DNA from 2 places in the Nocardioides sp. NPDC047086 genome. Region 2 is predicted to be linked to the other one. Evidence: riboswitches for the same ligand, from Rfam matches in the RefSeq annotation. Region 2 holds a riboswitch; the other holds the start of a gene.
What was found. Region 2 has a riboswitch for S-adenosylmethionine ahead of ABZ796_RS16260 (aminotransferase class V-fold PLP-dependent enzyme). Riboswitches for the same ligand answer to the same signal wherever they lie in the genome.
Positions count from the first base shown of each region.

Region 1 (9,593 bases), on a different contig from region 2:
CAACCACAAGTACCTCCACGACGAGCTCGACCACCTCTATCGCAACTCCGACGCGGTCGCGGCGATCATCGGACCGGAGCACGTCGAGGCGGTCGGCGCGCTCGGCCTGGGCATCCCGACGCTGGTGCTGGGCGAGGAGTACGACGCCGCTGTCGCCGCCGCCTCCAAGGAGCGCCCCGACATCGAGCGCAGCCCCGACGACCGCTACGTCATCTACACCGGCGGCACCACCGGGATGCCGAAGGGCGTCGAGTGGCGCCAGGAGGACATCATCCGGGCCGCGCTGAACGCCAGCCGCTTCGGAGCGCCGTTCGACACCGTCGAGCAGCTCGCCGAGGAGGCCGCGGCGCAGGAGACACCGATGGTGCTGCTGGCCTGCGGTCCGATGATGCACGGCGGAAGCCAGTGGATCATGGGCAACGGCCATGTCGCCGGCTGCACGGTCGCGCTCTACACCGAACCGGCCTGGTCGGCCGAGACGATCCTCGACCTGGTCCAGGCCGCCGGGGTCAACTCGCTCACCTTCCTGGGTGACGCGATGGGCCGCCCGGTCGCCGAGGCGATCCTGCGCGAGCCGGAGCGCTGGGACCTGAGCGCGCTGTTCGCGGTCTCGAACGGCGCCGCGCCGCTCTCCGCAGGGGTTCGCACGCAGCTCCGGGAGGCCCTCCCGGGCCGCTACATCCTGGACTCCTACGGCGCCTCGGAGTCCGGGGCGACCGGCATGCAGGTCGACGAGGGCAACGAGGGCCCGCAGGCCGCGCCGAAGTTCCAGGTCGGGATGGACGTCCAGGTCTTCGACGCCGACCTGAAGCCGTGCGCGCCGGGTGAGACCGGGATGCTCGCGCGCACCGGGTCGATCCCGCAGGGCTACTACAACGACCCGGTCAAGACCGCCGCGACGTTCAAGGAGATCGACGGGCAGCGCTGGTCGATCCCCGGCGACTTCGCGCGGCGCGAGGAGGACGGCTCGATCACCGTCCTGGGCCGGGGCTCGGGCTGCATCAACACCGGCGGCGAGAAGGTCTTCCCCGAGGAGGTCGAGTCGGTCCTGCTACGTCACGCCGACGTCTTCGACACCGCGGTCATCGGCACCCCGCACGAGCGCTGGGGCCAGCAGGTCACCGCTCTCGTACAGCTCCGCGAGGGCGCCACGACCTCGGCCGAGGCGCTGCGCGAGCACTGCCGCAGCCTGATCTCGGCCTACAAGGTGCCCAAGGACATCCTGCTCGTGGAGCGAGTCCCCCGCACGCCCGTGAGCAAGGTGGACTATCGTGCGAGCGCTACGGTCGCTGCCGAGCTGCTCGAGGCGCGTAGGTGACGACCGGGTGATCCGACGTACGGTTCGGTGCCGTACGGCCCTACCCCCGGCCCTACCAAGGAAGGCGCAGACGTCCTGTGTCCGCCGTGATCCCCCTCACACTGCCCGACATCCTGGAAGCGATGGCCGATGCGATCCCTGATCGCACGGCAGTCGTCACCACCGACCGCACCTACTCGTACGCCGAGATCGACGAGCGCGCCACGCGCCTGGCCAACCATCTGCTCAGCGTCGGCCTCGAGCCGGGTGCCCAGGTCGCCGTCCACGCGACCAACCGGATCGAGTGGGTCGACGCCCTCTACGGGTGTCTCAAGGCCCGCACGATCCCGGTCAACATCAACCACGCCTACCGACGCGACGAGCTCGCCCGGACGTACGCCGCCACCGACTGCGTCGCGGCCATCGTCTCCCCCGAGTTCACCGATGACCTCGACGAGCTCTCGCTGTCGCTGGATCACCGGGTGGTCCTCGGCCCCGACTACGACGCCAAGGTCGCCGCGGCGTCCAAGGAGCGGCCGACGGTCGGACGTACGCCCGGCGACTGGCACATCATCTTCACCACCGGCACCACGGGCACCCCGAAGGGTGCGGTCTGGCGCCAGGAGGACCTGATCTGGGCCGCGCTCAACACGGTCCGCCGCAACGCGCCGATCCCCTCGGTCGAGGGGCTCGCCGCCGAGGCGGCCGCCCGCGACTCGGGCGTCGTCCTGCTCGCCGGCGGGCCGCTGCTGCACGGACAGAGCCAGCTGCTGCTCCTGCGGGCACTGGTCGCCGGCGGCACCGCGGTGCTCGACACCTCGCCCACCTTCTCCGCCGAGGCCTTCCTGGACCTCGCCGAGCAGGCCGGCGCCACCGCGATCACGCTCCTCGGCGACGCCCAGGCGCGGCCGGTGGCCAACGCGCGGCTGACCGGCAAGAAGCGCTGGCCCCTGCGCTCGCTCGCCGGGGTCTCCAACACCGCGGCGCCGCTCTCCGACGGCGTCCTCTCCGTTCTTCGCAACGCGTTCGCCCGCCGGGTCATCGTCGACTCCTACGGCACCCTGGAGACCGGCGTCACCGGCTCCCGCGCCGACGACGGCTCCCCGCTGGTGCCCGGCGAGGCGCGGTTCATGGTGGGCCCGGAGGTCGAGGTCTTCACCCCCGACCTCACCCCGGCGGCCCCCGGGGTCGAGGGCCTGCTGGCCCGCTCCGGCCCCGCGGCTCTCGGCTACTACAACGACAACGCCCGCTCTGCCACCGCGATCAAGCTGATCGACAACCGGCGCTGGACCTTCCCCGGCGACCTCGCCCGTCGCGAGCAGGACGGCTCGATCACGCTGCTCGGCAGGGCCGCGACCCTCGTACGGACCGGTGACCTCGAGATCCACCCCGAGACCATCGAGGGCGTGCTCCTCAGCCACGAGGACGTCGTCGACGCCGCCGTCTTCGGCATGCCCCACCCGCGCTGGGGCCAGCAGGTCGCGGCGCTCGTGCAGCTGACCCCCTCGACCGAGACGACCGCCGCCGACCTGCGCAAGCATGCCCGTGACCGGCTCGGGGAGTCGCACGAGCCCAAGCTCGTCCTGCTGGTCGAGTCCGTGCCGCGTACGCCTGCGGGGACCGTCGACTACCGAGCCGCCACCGGCCTCACCGCCGACCTGCTCAGCACCGGCGGCAAGGTCCCGGACGAGGCGGACGACAAGTAGCCCGAGTCGGCGCAACTGTCCCAGCTGTACGGGACAGACGCGCCGGGTCGGCGTCAGGGCTCGCTGCCGGCCGGGTCCTCGGCGCCCGTCGGCTCGCTCGCCTCGGGCGGGAGCTCGGGCAGGTGGTGACCGAACGGGACCTGCTGGACCTGCCCGAGTGCGGCGAGGACGGAGGGCAGCATGGCCTTGGCGGTGCGCTTGTAGCCCATCGCGCTCGGGTGGAAGTGGTCGATGGCGAACATCTCGTCGGGGTTGGTGATGAAGAACGGGCCGACGACGTCGGAGAGCGAGACGACGTGGGCACCCCGGGCGAGAGCGATCTCCCGCTGACCGTCGGCCAGCTGCTTGGCGATCCGGCGGCCGAGCGAGCGCAGCGGCTGCGGCAGGGGCCGCACCGCCCCGACGTCCGGGCAGGTGCCGACGACGACCTCGGCACCACGCTCACGCAGCGCGTCGATGACCTCCCCCAGCACCCGGGTGGAGTCCTTCTGCGGCACCCGGTGGGTGACGTCGTTGCCGCCGACGACGACCACCGCCACGTCGGGTCGGTAGCCCTTCGGCAGCGACTCGAGCTGCGCGGGGAGCATGGACGTCTCGGCCCCGACCACGGCAGCCGTACGCAGCCGCACCGGCCGCAGCAGGGTCTTCGCCGTGCCCTTGGCCAGCCGTGCGCCGAGGGTGCCGCCCCGGGTCTCCGCGCCCAGCCCCGCGGCGATCGAGTCGCCGAGGACGAGGAGCTCGACCGGCGTACCTCCGTAGGTCTTCTTGTAGACCTTGTCGGCGTAGATCGCCTCCTCGCCGAGGGGTTTGCCGATCACATCGCGCGCGTGCGCCGCCTGTCTCTTCAGCAACGTCACGAACCCGGCACCGGCCGCCGCCCCCACCACGCCGATCGCACCGGCGACTCCGGCGGTCGCGGCGACCATGCCGAGCCACCTGGCCTCTTCACTCGTCTTCGCGCTGCTCACGTCTCTTATCTGTAGCGCACGAGGGTGAACGGGCGGTTGGTTCGTCTAGGTATGCAGAGAAACCGTCACTTCCCTCGCGGAGTTCCGCGTGGGAAGTGACGGCTCGGCTACATACCTAGACGAACATCCGCAGCCCTACGCCTGCGAGAGCCCGGCCTCCTCGAAGGCGTCGTAGTTGGGGGCGATGGTGGCGCGAGGGCCGACGATACCGCTGATCGCGTCGAGCGTCTTGAGGCCGTGGCCGGTGTTGATGATGACCGTCTCCAGGCTCGGGTCGAGGGCGCCGGTCTCGACGAGCTTCTTGGTGACCGCGAGGGTGGTGCCGCCGGCGGTCTCGGTGAAGATGCCCTCGGTGCGGGCCAGGAGCACGATCGCCGAGCGGATCTCGTCGTCGGTGACCTCCTCGACGGCGCCACCGGTGGAGCGGGTGGCGTCGAGGACGTAGATGCCGTCGGCCGGGTTGCCGATGGCCAGCGACTTGGCGATCGTGTCGGGCTTGACCGGGCGGATGGCGTCGACGCCGGCCTTGAAGGCGGTCGCGACCGGGTTGCAGCCGGTGGCCTGGGCGCCGAAGATCCGGTAGGGCTTCTCCTCGACCAGACCGAGCTTGATGAGCTCCTTGAAGGCCTTGTCGACCTTGGTCAGCTGGGAGCCGGAGGCCACCGGGATGACGATCTGGTCGGGCAGGCGCCAGCCGAGCTGCTCGGCGATCTCGAAGCCGAGCGTCTTGGAGCCCTCCGCGTAGAAGGGACGTACGTTGACGTTCACGAACGCCCAGCCGTCCTCCTCCGCGGCGATCTCCTGGGCCAGCTTGTTGACGTCGTCGTAGTTGCCGTCGACGGCGATCAGGTTGTCGGTGAAGACCGCGGAGTTGACCTGCTTGGGCTGCTCGAGGTTGCTGGGGATGAACACAGCGGTGGGGATCCCGGCGCGGGCGCCGGCCGCGGCGACCGCGTTGGCCAGGTTGCCGGTGCTCGGGCAGGCGAAGACCTTGGCGTCCAGCTCACGGGCCGCGCTCAGCGCGCAGGCGACCACACGGTCCTTGAACGAGTTTGTCGGGTTGGTCGAGTCGTCCTTCACCCAGAGCTTCTCGATGCCGAGCTCGCGCGCGAGGTTCTTCGCGTCCAGGAGCCGGGTGAAGCCGGGCTCGGTGTTGGGGCTCTGCTCGATGTCGTCGGGCACCGGCAGCAGCGCCTTGTAGCGCCAGATGTTGCGGGGTCCGGCCTCGATCTCCTCGCGGGTCACGGCCGGGAAGTCATACGCCACCTCCAGTGGCCCGAAACACTCCGGACAGGCGTAATGCGGTCCGAGCTCGATCTGGTGGCCACACTCCCGGCACGACAGCGCCGAGGCGTTGCCGAAAGCGCCCTCGCGCAGGCCCTTCGTCTCCGTGGTCGCAGCGCTCATGAGAAACCTCCTCCTCATCTTCCCCGATCACGTCTCTCGCGCCGGGCCGGAATTAGCACCTTGTCCCACGCCCTACCCGTGGTCGGGAGGAGGCTCGTGGTCGGTTGCCGGGACTTCACTGGGCCGTTCCCTCAGTCCCTCTCGATGAGCAATACCGATCGTACGGCAGGCAACCTCCGCCGATCACACCCGGGTTCCACTCCGCGGACCAAGTGTCCGCCATCCGGACAACGAGAAGGGCGGCACGGTGTGACACCGTGCCGCCCCTCCAGGGGACAACCGCACTCAGGCGGCGCGGACCGACTCGGCCTCGCCGCCAGTGGCGGATCCGGCGTCGGCGAGCGCACCGCGTACGACATCGCGTACGTCGCTGACCAGGTTGATCTTCAGCGCCTGCTTCACCTCGTCGGGGACCTCGTCCAGGTCGGGCTCGTTGCGCTGGGGCACGAAGACCTCGGTCAGGCCGGCTCGCTGGGCGGCGAGCAGCTTCTGCTTGAGGCCCCCGATGGGCAGCACCCGGCCGGAGAGCGAGACCTCACCGGTCATGCCGACCTCGCTGCGGACCGGACGACCGGTCGCAAGAGAGGTGAGCGCGGTGACCATCGTGATGCCGGCGCTGGGCCCGTCCTTCGGGACCGCACCCGCAGGCACGTGGACGTGGAGCGAGCGGTCGAGCACCGCCGGGTCGACACCCAGCTCGGCGGCGTGCGAACGGACGAAGGAGAGCGCGATCTGGGCGGACTCCTTCATCACCTCACCGAGCTGGCCGGTGATGTTGAGCCCCGTCTGCCCCTCGGCCGAGGAGGCCTCGATGAAGAGCACGTCCCCGCCGAGCCCGGTGACCGCCAGTCCGGTGGCGACCCCCGGGACAGACGTACGCTCCGCCGACTCCGGCGTGAACCGCGGCCGTCCGACCAGGTCCTTGAGGTTGTCCAGGCCGATCTCGACGTGCTCCGCCCCGGTGGCGAGCTTCGTCGCCACCTTGCGCAGCGCCTTGGCGAGCAGCCGCTCGAGCTGGCGTACGCCCGCCTCGCGGGTGTAGTTCGCGGCCAGCTCGCGCAGGGCGTCGTCGGAGACCGTGGCCTCCTCGGCGGTCACCGCGGCGCGCTCGAGCTGCCGGGGCAGCAGGAAGTCGCGAGCGATGGCGACCTTGTCGTCCTCGGTGTAGCCGTCGATGGTGACGAGCTCCATCCGGTCCAGCAGCGCGCTCGGGATCTGCTCCACGACGTTGGCCGTCGCGATGAAGAGCACGTCGGAGAGGTCCAGGTCGAGCTCGAGGTAGTGGTCGCGGAAGGTGTGGTTCTGCGCCGGGTCGAGCACCTCCAGCAGAGCCGCCGCCGGGTCACCCCGGTAGTCGCTGCCGACCTTGTCGACCTCGTCGAGGAGCACGACCGGGTTCATCGAGCCGGCCTCCTTGATGGCCCGCACGATCCGGCCCGGAAGCGCACCGACATAGGTGCGCCGGTGACCGCGGATCTCGGCCTCGTCGCGGACGCCACCCAGCGCGACCCGGACGAACTTCCGTCCGAGCGAGCGCGCGACCGACTCACCCAGCGAGGTCTTGCCGACTCCTGGCGGGCCGGCGAGCAGCACCACGGCGCCGGAGCCACGGCCACCGATGACCTGCAGCCCGCGCTCGGCGCGTCGGGTCCGCACCGCCAGGTACTCGACGATCCGGTCCTTGACCTCCTCGAGGCCGTGGTGGTCGGCGTCGAGCACCTCACGGGCAGCGGTCACGTCGGTGGAGTCCTCCGTCGTCACACCCCAGGGCAGCTCCAGCACCGTGTCCAGCCAGGTGCGGATCCAGGCGGTCTCGGGGTTCTGCTCGGAACCACGCTCGAGCTTGTCGACCTCGCGCAGCGCGGCCTCGCGTACGGCCTCGGGCAGGTCGGCGGCCTCGACGCGGGCCCGGTAGTCGTCGGAGCCCTCGGGCTCGCCCTCGCCGAGCTCCTTGCGGATCGCGGCGAGCTGCTGGCGCAGCAGGAACTCCCGCTGCGTCTTCTCCATGCCCTCGCGTACGTCCTCCGCGATCTTGTCGCTGACCTCGGACTCGGCGATGTAGTCCTTCGCCCAGGCGATCACCTTCTCGAGACGCTCGGTGACGTCCGGCGTCTCCAGCAGCTCGCGCTTGGCATCGTCGTCGAGGTACGGCGCGTAGCCGGCGGTGTCGGCGATCTCGGACGGCTCGGTGAGCCGGTTGACCTGGTCGATGACCGGCCACGCCTCGCGACGCTGGAGCACCGCGACGACCAGCCGCTTGTACTCCTCGGCCAGCTCCTTCGCGTGCTCCGTCGTCGTCTCGGTGGCGGGCTCGACCTCGACCCACAGCGCGGCACCGGGTCCGGTCACGCCGGAGCCGATCTTGGCCCGGCCGACGGCCCTCAGCACCGCCGCGGGCTCACCGCCCCGGAACCGGCCTACGCGCTCGATCGTGGCGACGGCACCGTACGTCGCATACCGGTCCCCCAGCCGCGGCGCGACCAGCAGGCGGCTGTCCGAGCCTGCCCTGGCGGCGTCGATCGCAGCCTGCGCGGCCTCGTCGAGCTCGATGGGCACGACCATCCCCGGCAGGACCACGGCATCCGAGACGAACAGCACAGGAAGCTTGTCCATTGCGGACCCTCCTAGAAGAGTTGAGTGATACCGGCTCAACTTCCGGGAGCAACCGGATGTTCCCTCCGGTTAGGCTGTTCGCTGTGAGCGGACAGACGTCGCGGTGTCACCCCTGGCGCGCCTCGTCGGTCAGCCGCCCCAGCAGCCCCAGCACACCCTCCGGCCCCGCGACCTCGAGATCGGCGAGATCCGCGAGCGGACCCCGGTCGGGCCCGGCGTGGGAGTAGACGAGGAGGGTCGGCGAGCCGGTGGTCTTCCCCCAGGCCCGGACGGCCTCGAACGCCTCGATGTCACCCAGGTCGTCACCGCCGAACAGGATCGCGCCGGGCGAGACCTCCTCGACCAGGGTCGAGATCGCGTGGCCCTTGTGCATCCCGGGGGCGCGTACCTCGATGACCTGCTTGCCGGGCTCGACCACGAGCCCGTGCTCGCCGGCCAGCTCCGTCAGCGGCGGGAGCAGGCGCGCGGCGAGAGCGTCGGGGTCGGGGAACCGGCGGGTATGGACCCCGACGGCGAGACCCTTCTCCTCGATGTAGGCGTCCTGCGCCCCATGAGCGGAGAGCACCGCCGGCAGCGCCGCCTCGAAGGCGGCCAGTCCCTCGGGCGGCGGCGGGCCGACGACGACCCGGTCGGCACCGCTCCAGCGCTCGTTGCCGTACTGCCCGAACACGTACAGCTCCTTGCCCGCCTCCGCGAGCGCGTCGGCGATCGCGGCCAGGCCACCGAGCTCGACGACCTGTCCGGCCGGCCGGCCGGTGACGATGGCGAGCGCCTTCACCCGGGACGCGAGCGCGATCAGGACCGAAGCCGCGTCCGGATGGATCCGGGCCGCGGCCGGGTCCTCGACGATCGGCGAGAGCGTCCCGTCGAAGTCGAGACCGACGAGGGTCTCGGCGGCGACAGCTGCGATCGCGGCGTACTTCTGGTCACCTGCGGCGCCATCAGGCTGGAGTTCGGCCATGCCTCAACTGTGACACGGCAACCACCGTGGAGCAGACCGGGAGGCCTCCGCCGTGCGTCAGATCACACACGTTCGAGAACGGCCGGAAAGCCTCAGAGAGCCCCGGTCAGAACCACCGTCAGCCGGTCGCCCTTCATCGAGCCCTCGACCGAGGGATGGGTGCGTTTGATCCCGAGGTCGTCGGCGAGCTGCTGGCCCTCGCGCTTCATCTCGCTCGGGTAGTAGACGGTGTTCTCCGGGACCGAACCCATCCAGTTGTCCTCACCGACGACGTTCCAGCCGACCGTGGTCGCCTTCGCCGCGACGTCGCTGGCCAAGCCCGCGATGTTGGACTGGTTGTAGACCTCGACGCTGACCTTGGCACGGTCGACGGGGGAAGGCTCGGCCTTCGGCGGCTTCGTCTCCTCGGCCTTGGCCGCCTTCGGCGAGGCGGACGGTGAGGCCGAGGGGCTGCCACCGGCCTGGGCGATCTCCTTGCCCTCGTCTCCGTCGCCACCGGTGATCCAGAAGATGATCACCGCAGCGACGACCGCCACCACGCTCAGCGCGATGACGGGTGTGGGGAGCGCGACGCCACGCTCCCCCTTCGAAGGACGTACGCAGCCGGTCATTCAGACCTCGAAGCCGAGCCGTCTCGCCGA
Region 1 covers NZ_JBEYUV010000002.1:39,866-49,458, forward strand. The annotation lists gene ABZ796_RS02065 (AMP-binding protein) at 1-1,318, shown strand, start outside; gene ABZ796_RS02070 (AMP-binding protein) at 1,405-3,003, shown strand; gene ABZ796_RS02075 (SGNH/GDSL hydrolase family protein) at 3,057-3,971, opposite strand; gene thrC (threonine synthase) at 4,107-5,378, opposite strand; SAM riboswitch class I at 5,390-5,529, opposite strand; gene lon (endopeptidase La) at 5,664-7,991, opposite strand; gene otsB (trehalose-phosphatase) at 8,098-8,952, opposite strand; gene ABZ796_RS02095 (LytR C-terminal domain-containing protein) at 9,045-9,563, opposite strand; gene ABZ796_RS02100 (DUF3263 domain-containing protein) at 9,564-9,593, opposite strand, start outside.
Region 1: another riboswitch for S-adenosylmethionine. It lies ahead of thrC (threonine synthase); the one in region 2 lies ahead of ABZ796_RS16260 (aminotransferase class V-fold PLP-dependent enzyme).

Region 2 (9,593 bases):
GGTGTCGGTCGCACCCGGCCCGTCCCACCACGGCGGCTGCCAGTCCCCCTCGCCCTCGTCCTCCTCCCCCGACGGGTCGAGCTCGGCGCGCAGCTGCTCCAGCCGCCGGGCGACGGCATCAGCGTGATCAGAGGTCGGTCGGGTCCGCATGACGCCGAAGCTATGCGTCGACGCCGACACTTCCGAGCGCGTTCTCAGCGCCTGTGGACAACTCGATCCTCAACCGTCCCTGTGGACGGTGATCGGCCCAGAATCAGGCCCACGGATCAGAGCTTGGGCCCCACGACGACCGCCACGCACCCCGGCCCGACGTGCGCACCGAGCACCGCCCCCAGCACCCCGACACGTACGTCGCCGTTGATCTTGCCGTCCAGCTCGGCGGAGAGCCCCTCGGTCATCGCGGCCGCCCGATCCGGGCTGCCCAGGTGAGCGACGACGACCTCGACGGCCTCCGCGTCCTCACCCGCCTCGGCCCCGAGGGCCTGCAGCCGCGCGATCGCCCGCTCAGCCGTACGCACCCGCTCGTGCGGCACGACCCGCCCCTCCTCGATCGTGAGCAGCGGCTTGACCGCCAGCGCGGTCCCGAGCAGGGCGGCGGCAGCACCGATCCGCCCACCTCGGCGCAGATACTCGAGGGTGTCGACGTAGAAGTAGGAACGCGTCGCAGCGACCCGCGACAACGCGGCCTCGCGCGCCTCGGCGGCGCTCCCGCCGCGCCCGGCCACCTCTGCGGCGGCCAGCACCGCGAACCCGACCCCGGGTCCGACCAGCCGAGTGTCCACGGTGATCACCGGCACCGGAGCCTCCCGCGCCGCGAGCATCGAGGACTCGCACGTCGCGCTCAGCTCCGCGGAGAGGTGGATGGAGACGATCTCCTCGAACCCCTGCGCGGCGAGCTTCGCATACACCTCCCCCAGCAGCGCCGGAGAGGGCCGCGAGGTGGTCACCGTCTTGTGCGCAGCCAACGCCGCCAGCAACGCTTCGGGCGACGTCTCCTCCACCCCGTCGTCGTACGAGGTCCCATCCACGATCACCTGCAACGGCACCGATGTGATCAGCTCCGCGGCATCCCCGAGATCGGATGGAAGCATCGCGGTCGAGTCGGTCACGATCGCTACCCGGGCCATGTCAGAAGCCTACAGATCGACCCATCGGGTCGGCACCACGAGCCGACCCGATCAGAGCCGATCAGTGCCGATCAGATGACGATGTTGACCAGCTTCGGCGCACGGACGATGACCTTGCGGACGGTCTGCCCCTCGATCGCGGCCGCGATCGTCGGGTCGGCCAGCGCGGCCACCTCCAGGTCTGCCTCGGAGATGGAGGGCGAGACCTCCAGGCGGGCGCGCACCTTGCCCTTGATCTGAACGACCGCTGTCACGGAGTCCTCCACGAGCAGGCGGGGCTCGACCGTCGGCCACGCAGCTCGCGCAACCGTCGGCTCGTGCCCCAGGATCTCCCACATCTCTTCAGCGGTGTACGGAGCGACCAGCGACAGCAGGATGGCGACGACCTCGGCCGCCTCTCGCACGGCGACGTCCTTCGGGCCGCACCCGGAGTCGATGGCCTTGCGGGTGGCGTTGACCAGCTCCATGGTCCGGGCGACGACGACGTTGAACTTCCTGCCTTCCAGGAGGTCCTCGGCCTCGGCAACGGTCTTGTGGGTCACCCGGCGCAGCGACACGTCGCCTGCGGAGAAGTCGACGCCCGGCTCGGAGTCAACGTCACCAGCCAGTCTCCACGCACGCTGCAGGAACTTCAGCGAGCCACCAGGAGACAGGTCGGCCCAATCGATGTCGGCCTCGGGCGGGCCGGCGAAGACCATCGTCACGCGGGTGGCATCGACGCCGAACTCGTCGATGGTCTCGCCCAGGTCGACACCGTTGCCCAGGGACTTCGACATCCCCTTGCCCTCGTTGATGACCTCACCCTGCGTCAGCAGCTCCTTGAACGGCTCGTTGAAGTCGATCAGGCCGATGTCGTTGAGCGCTTTGACGAAGAAGCGGGCGTACAGCAGGTGCATGACCGCGTGCTCCTTGCCGCCGACATAGTGGTCGACGGCACCCCAGGTCTTGATCGCCTCGGGGTCGAACGCGGCCTTGTCGTAGTGCGGCGAGGTGTAACGCAGGAAGTACCACGACGAGTCCACGAACGTGTCCATGGTGTCGGAGTCCCGCTTCGCTGGGGCACCGCACTTCGGGCAGTCGACGTTCGCCCAGTCCTCGGCTGCGGCCAGGGGCGAGACGCCCTTCGGCTTCAGGTCTGCGCCCTTGAGGTCGGGCAGTACGACCGGCAGCTGGTCCTCGGGAACCGGGACCGGGCCGCACGACTCACAGTGGATGATCGGGATCGGCGCACCCCAGTAGCGCTGCCGGCTCAGCAGCCAGTCGCGCAGCCGGTAGTTGATGGTGCCCTTGCCCTGGCCCTCGGCCTCCAGCTTCTCGATGATCTTGTGGATCCCGCTCGCCTTGTCGGCGACGCCCTCCAACTCGGGAGAGTTCACGTACGCACCGTCACCTGCGGTTGCGACGTAGGTCTCCTCCGGATTGTCAGTGTCAGGAACGTCGACAACACGGCGGACCGGCAGTGCGAACTTCTTCGCGAAGTCCAGGTCGCGCTGGTCATGCGCGGGCACCGCCATGATCGCGCCGGTGCCGTACTCCGCCAGCACGTAGTCCGACGCCCACACCGGGATCTGCTCACCATTGACCGGGTTGACCGCAGTGACTCCCAGATCAACACCTGTCTTCGGACGGTCGGTCGACATGCGGTCGATCTCGGAGGACTTGCGGACCTCGATGACGTAATCCTCCAGAGCCTGCTTCTGCTCAGGGGCAACGATCTCCGAGGCCAGGGCTGCATCGGCCGCGACGACCATGAAGGTGGCGCCGTACAGCGTGTCGGGTCGCGTGGTGAACACGGTGACCTTCTTGGAGCCGCCATCGGCCAAGGTGATGTCGAAGTCGACGTGCGCACCCTCGGACCGGCCGATCCAGTTGCGCTGCATGGCCAGGACCTCTTCGGGCCACTTGATCTGGTTCATGTCGTCCAGCAGGCGCTGGGCGTAGTCGGTGATCTTGAAGTACCACTGGTTCAGGTCGCGCTTGGTGACCGTGGCCCCGCAGCGCTCGCACTGACCGTTGACGACCTGTTCGTTCGCCAGAACGGTCTGGTCGTTCGGGCACCAGTTGACCGGGCTCTTCTTGCGGTAGGCCAGCCCCGCCTCGTACAGCTTGATGAACAGCCACTGGGTCCAGTGGTAGTACTCCGGGTCGGAGGTGTGCAGCCGGCGCGACCAGTCGAAGGAGATGCCGTAGCGCTTGAAGGACTCCGCCTGGGTCTCGATGTTGGCGTAGGTCCAGCCGGCGGGGTTCTCGTTGCGCTTGATCGCGGCGTTCTCGGCAGGCAGGCCGAAGGAGTCCCAGCCGATCGGGTTCAGGACGTCGAAGCCCTTCAGCCACCAGTAGCGGGCCAGTACGTCGTGCAGCGCGGTCACCTCGGCGTGGCCCATGTGCAGGTCGCCGGAGGGGTAGGGGAACATCGTGAGCGCGTAGCGCTTCTCGGCCCCCTCTCGCTGGCCCGCCTTGAACGGCTCCAGCTTCTCCCAGATGGGGCGCCACTTGTCCTGCAGCTCGGTGACGTCGTACGTCGCCTGCTCAGCCTGGTCCTGCGTCATTGGTCTTTCGTCCTTGTCGAGTGTCGTGCGTCAAGACTGCTTCTGGAACGATCCCTAGAAATGAGAACGGCCCCTCACATGGAGGGGTAGCCGCGTGACCGGGGTGTGTCCCTCAGGGTCAGCGCGGCTGCCTAAGAAGCAGGACAGACATCTGCATGTGTTCAGGGTAGCCGACCACCGCCACCATCGTCATTCGCAGTCCTGCCATACTCCCGCGCCCGGTGCCGGTGACAGGGTCGAAGTCCTCTAGAAAGGCACTTTCGATACCCCATGAGTTCCGCCCTGCAGATCGACCGACAGAAAATAGGTCCGGAGGGGCCTTCACCTATTGCGACGGCGCATCTGAGCGTGCCAAACTGGCGGCGCTCCGCTGCTCGTGATGTCGGTCGTGAATGAGGACCCCCCCATCTCATCCAAGGAACGCTCCGAGCAGCGGAGTCCAAATCTTTGAGGCCCGGCGACCAAGTCGCCGGGCCTCAAAACGTATTGGAGATCAAGCGCCGCGCCCGAGCTTGCGAAGGCGCGATGCGCGCGTCGAGATCCGGTCGCGTACGTGTAGCGAGCCCCACGCCTACGGCACGCGAGCAACCCATTCCCGCGTGCCGTGCTTGCTCTCGACCAGCGCCGCGGCCTCGTCGATCGTGGCCTGATCGAGGCCGACGTACGCCGCCCCGAAGCTCTGCTCGAACTCGGCCAGCAGTGCCTCGATGACCTTGTCGCGGCTCAGCCCGGTCTGGGAACGGATCGGGTCGACGCGCTTGGCAGCGCTCCTGGTGCCCTTGTCGGACATCTTCTCCCGGCCGATCCGGAGCACCTCGAGCATCTTGTCGGCGTCGATGTCGTAGGCCATCGTGACGTGGTGCAGGACGCCACCGGGGATCCGCTTCTGGGCGGCGCCGGCGATCTTGCCGACCGGGGAGGCGATGTCGTTCAGACCGGCGTAGGCGGCCTCGATGCCGACGCTGCGCAGGCCGCGCAGCACCCACTCGTCGAGGAAGGCGTAGGACTCCTGGAAGGACATGCCAGCCACGAGCGTGTCGGGCACAGCGAGGCTGTAGGTGATCGTGTTGCCGGGCTCGATGAACATCGCACCGCCGCCTGAGATGCGGCGTACGACCTCGATGCCGTGACGCTCGGCGGCGGCCTCGTCGACCTCGTTGGAGAGCGACTGGTAGCTGCCGATCACGACCGCGCTGCTCGCCCAGTCCCAGAACCTCAGGTTGGGGGCGCGGCGGCCCTCGGCCACCTGGCGGACGATGACCTCGTCGAGGGCCATCTGCATCGTCGGCGACAGCGGGCCGGTCTCGACGATCTCGAGGTCGAGATCGTCCCAGGTCGTGGCCCGGCCCAGCGCCCGCAGCACCGTCAGGGCGATGTCACGGGTGCCGAAGCCGACCAGCTCGGCATCACGGGCCGCGGCGTCCAGCTCCGCGGTCAGCTGGTCGAGGGACACCTCGACGGACTGTCCCTCCAGCGCCGTGGTCAGCCACCCCAGCGCCTCGTCGGGTTCCAGGAAGAAGTCCCCCGAGAGGACGACGTCGATGATCGTGTCAGCGGAGACCGTCACGTCGACGACGACCAGCTTGCCGCCGCGTACCTTCCGCTCGCCATGCACTCGTTCGCTCACAGTTCCTCAACACCGCGGGCGCCCCGATTCATCCTCCCTCGTCGAGGCGTCACCCGCCTGCCGCTGGTCGAGCCGCCGGAGCCGCTAGGCGGAGGCGTGTCGAGACCAACACAGTCGAATCGAGCGCGGAGGGGACTGTGTTGGTCTCGACACGCTCGGCCGCAGGCGGCCTCGCGGCTCGACCAGCGGCCGACGTAGCTGACGCTTCGGCAGGAGGGGGTCAGACGGCGGCGCCGCAGGAGCCGGCGGTGTCGGCCAGGCGGGTCAGGCCGGCCGGGCCGACGAGGGGGCGGGGGTCATCGGCGAGGGTCCAGGCTCCGTCGACGAGGACGTAGTCGCCGCGGACGTCATCGGCGAGGAGGGAACGTACGCCGGCGACCAGCCGGTCCACGTCGGCGAACGAGGTGCCGATGCCGATGCTCGCGCGGACGGCGCCGCCGGTGAGCCCGAGGCGCTTGAGGAGCGGCTGGGCACAGAACCGGCCGTCGCGTACGCCCAGGCCGTGCTCGGCGGAGAGGTAGGCCGCGACCCGGCCGGGCTCGATGCCGTCGACGGTGAACGTGACCACCCCGACGGGCTCGTCGGAGTCGGGCCAGAGCCTCACGACGTCGACACCCTCCAGCGCGGACAGGCCGGCCACGAGGCGCCCCCTCAGTGACGCCTCGTGGCGGTCCAGCTCGGCGGCCGAGAGGCTGCCGAGAGTCGTACAGGCCGCGGCCAGGGCGTCCGCGCCGATGACGTTGGGCGAGCCGCCCTCGTGGCGCGCGGGGGCGGGCTGCCACGTGGTCTCGCCCACCTCCACGTCGTCGACCGCCCCTCCCCCGGCGAGGTAGGGGGTACCGACGTCGAGCCAGTCGCGGCGCCCGACCAGGGCGCCGGCGCCGTAGGGGGCGTAGAGCTTGTGGCCGGAGAAGGCGACGTAGTCGGCGCCGGTCGCGGCGAGCGAGAAGTGGCGGTGGGCGAGCAGCTGGGCGCCGTCGACGAGGACCCGGGCGCCGTGGGCATGGGCGAGGGTGACGATCTCGCCGACCGGCAGCGCCTCGCCGGTGACGTTGGAGGCACCGGTGATCGCGACCAGGGCGTAGTCGCCGCGGGCCAGCTCGCTCGCGAGGGCGTCGATGGTGCCGGCGAGGGTGTCGCGGCCGGCGATCGCGGTGACGCCCGCCTCGACCCGGTGCCACGGGAGCAGGTTGGCGTGGTGCTCGATGTCGAGGACGAGCACCCGACCGGGTACGCAACCGGCCAGCAGGTTCACCGCATCGGTGGTGTTGCGGGCGATGACGGTGACGTCGTCCTCGCGGGCGCCGACATAGGCGCCGATGGTCGCGCGCGACTCCTCGTAGAGGGCGGTCGAGACCTGGGACAGGTAGCCGGCGCCGCGGTGCACCGAGGCGTACCAGGGCAGGACCTCGGCCACCCGGTCGGCCACGGCTTGCAGCGCAGGCGCCGAGGCGGCGACATCGAGGTTGGCGTACGTCGTCGTGGTTCCGTCCAGCAGCGGGACCTGCGTGTTCGAGCCGACGAGCGGAAGCAGGGACATGGGGCACCCTTCGGGTCATGGCTCCCCCAGGGCTGCCCGGCGAAGCACGCGCTTGCCCGCGCCACCTCGGCGAGGGCCTGGTCGTCACCCGGAGCACCCCACCGCGTGGGAGGGTTGCCCGCCAGCAAGCCGGGGCTTCGCGCTGGCAGTCGTGACCTTCGCCCGGAATGCTGCCCGAGACCGGGCGCGCCCACCAACTCGTCATCTCGATCGGTGGGCACGCATCTCAGATCACGGACGGCCTCGCCAGGGCTTGCCGTTGCCGTTGCCGTTGCCTCCGTCGTCACAGGCGCCGAAGAACTCCGCGACGGGGTCACAGTCCTCGCCGTCGTCCTCCTCCGGGGGCGGTGGCGGTGCGATCAGCTGCTTCTCGTGACCGGACTCGGGATCCTGGCCGTCGACGTAGACCGGCTCCGGGAAGTTCTCGACCTCCTTGCCCTCCATCGCCTTCGCCATGATGGCCGCCCAGGTCTCGGTGGGATAGTCGGCGCCGAAGTAGGACGGCATCCAGCCGCCGTCGAGCTTCCCTTCGCCGTTGCCGCGCGAGTAGCGGACGGCGGTGGCGATCTGCGGGGTGAACCCGACGAACCACGACGAGCAGACGTACTGCTCGTTGGTGCAGGTGCCGGTGCCGGTCTTGCCGGCCACCGGCCGGCCGATGCGCTGCGCCTTCTGGCCCGAGCCGCTCTGCACCACACCCTGCATCGCGTACGTCACGTCGGCGGCGACATCTTCGGAGATCGCGTGCCGGGCGTTCTTGCGGCCGTTCCAGCTGTAGAGGACGTTGCCGGCGCGGTCGCGGACCTTCTTCACCACGTGCACGTCGTGGCGGTAGCCGCCGTCGGCGATCGTGGCGTAGGCGTTGGCCATGTTGATCGGGCTGACGTTGGCGCGGCCGAGGGCGATCCGGTCGTCGGTCTTGTGGTCGAAGTCGGTGGTGGTGCTGGGGATCCCCGGGAACTTGGGGTCCGCCTTCGCCGGGGCGACACCCGCGGCCACCGCGGTGTCGTAGATCGCCTTGCGGCCCGCCTCGGGACCACCCATCGACTCGGTCATGTCGATGTAGGCCGTGTTCACCGACTGCTCCAGCGCCTTGAGCATGGTGATGTGCTCGCCGTAGTCCATCCCGTCGGCGATCCCGGCTTGCTCACCCTCGTTCACGACCGGCTTGCCGGTGTAGGTCGTGAACGGCGAGTCACCGGCCCAGGTCGACTCCAGTGAGTAGCCCTTCGCGATCGCCGCCGCGGTGGCGAAGACCTTCATCGTCGACCCGGCGTGACCACCGGTCGCGGCCCAGTTGTGCTGGCTGTCGAGATAGTCCTGGCCACCGTAGAAGCCGAGCAGTGCGCCGGACCCGACGTCGACCGAGGCGGTCGCCACGTGCAGGGCGTTCTTCTGCTCCGGGTCGTCCTTGACGTACGCCTTGCGGTTCTTGGGCTTGACCGTCTTGGCGGCGGTCGCGGACGCCTTCATCACCTTCGGCGAGAGCGTCGCGGTGATCCGCAGGCCACCGCTGTCGATGTCCTCCTCGGTGAACAGCGGCTTGCCGTCGGCACCCTTCAGGGCAAGCAGCTCGGCCTTGATCATGGTGAGCGCGTGGCCGCGCTGGCCACCGAGCCGGCTCGGCACCGTCTTCGCGGGGAACTTCGGCAGCGCGTCCTTCACCTTGTCGGCATCCGCCTGCTTCAGGTAGCCCAGGTCGACCATGCCGGAGAGGACGTAGCGGTAGCGGCCGAGCAGCTTCTCCTCGCCGCGGAAGGTGCTGCTGGCGGGGTCGAAGCCGGCCGGGTTGTTGAGGATGGCCGCGAGCGCCGCCGTCTCCTGCAGCGAGAGGTCCTTGGTGGACTTCGCGAAGTAGGCCTTCGCGGCCGCCTCGATGCCGTAGGCGCCCCGGTTGAAGTAGATCGTGTTGAGGTAGTCGGTGAGGATCTGGTCCTTGCTCTTCTGCCTGGTCAGCTTCAGGGCGATGACCGCTTCCTTCAGCTTGCGGGAGTAGGAGCGCTCCGAGTCGAGGTAGTAGTTCTTGACGTACTGCTGGGTGATCGTGGACGCGCCACCCGCGGTGCCCTCGGTCGTGTTGGAGAACGCGGCTCGCACGATGCCCTTCACGTCGACGCCGCTGTTCTCGTAGAACGTACGGTCCTCGGCGGCCACCACGGCGTGCTTGACCACCTCCGGGATCTCGTCGGCGTCCAGCTTGGTCCGGTTCTGGTCGCCCTCCTGGTAGCGGCCGAGCTCGGTCTTGCCGTTGCTGTAGTAGACGAACGAGGTCTCGACCTCGAAGGCGGCGTTGGGGTCCGGCACGTTGATCCGGTTGTAGGTCACGATCGCCGTCACCGACCCGATCAGGGCGATGGCCAGGAACCCGACCAGCACCACCTTCGCCGTCAGCTTCCCCCAGCGTCGCCAGCTCGTCGAAGCCCAGGAGGCCGAACCCGTGGACGTCGAACCCCTGGAGGTCGCGCTCCTGGCCGCCGCCCACTTCTCGGCCGCCCAGACCTTGGCAGGCTCGGCCCGGGCGACCCAGGCCCGGGCGGAGGCCGGTCTGGGCGCCGCGCGACGCGCGCCCGGCGGCCTGCTGGGCGTGGCCGGGGGTGGCTCGGCCACGATCCGCGGAGCGGGCGGAGGCGGCGGCCGCCAGGACGGCGGCGGACCGGTCGGACCCTTCGGAGGCTCGGCGCTCCGGTGTTCCATTGCTCCACCTGACCTAGGCAACTGATTGCGGCGGCCGTTGATCCTACCCGGGTGGG
Region 2 covers NZ_JBEYUV010000021.1:51,313-60,905, forward strand. The annotation lists gene ABZ796_RS16240 (helix-hairpin-helix domain-containing protein) at 1-150, opposite strand, end outside; gene ABZ796_RS16245 (DegV family protein) at 267-1,127, opposite strand; gene leuS (leucine--tRNA ligase) at 1,199-3,676, opposite strand; gene ABZ796_RS16255 (biotin/lipoate A/B protein ligase family protein) at 4,248-5,303, opposite strand; gene ABZ796_RS16260 (aminotransferase class V-fold PLP-dependent enzyme) at 5,524-6,843, opposite strand; SAM riboswitch class IV at 6,887-7,000, opposite strand; gene ABZ796_RS16265 (transglycosylase domain-containing protein) at 7,075-9,219, opposite strand; gene ABZ796_RS16270 (hypothetical protein) at 9,197-9,562, shown strand.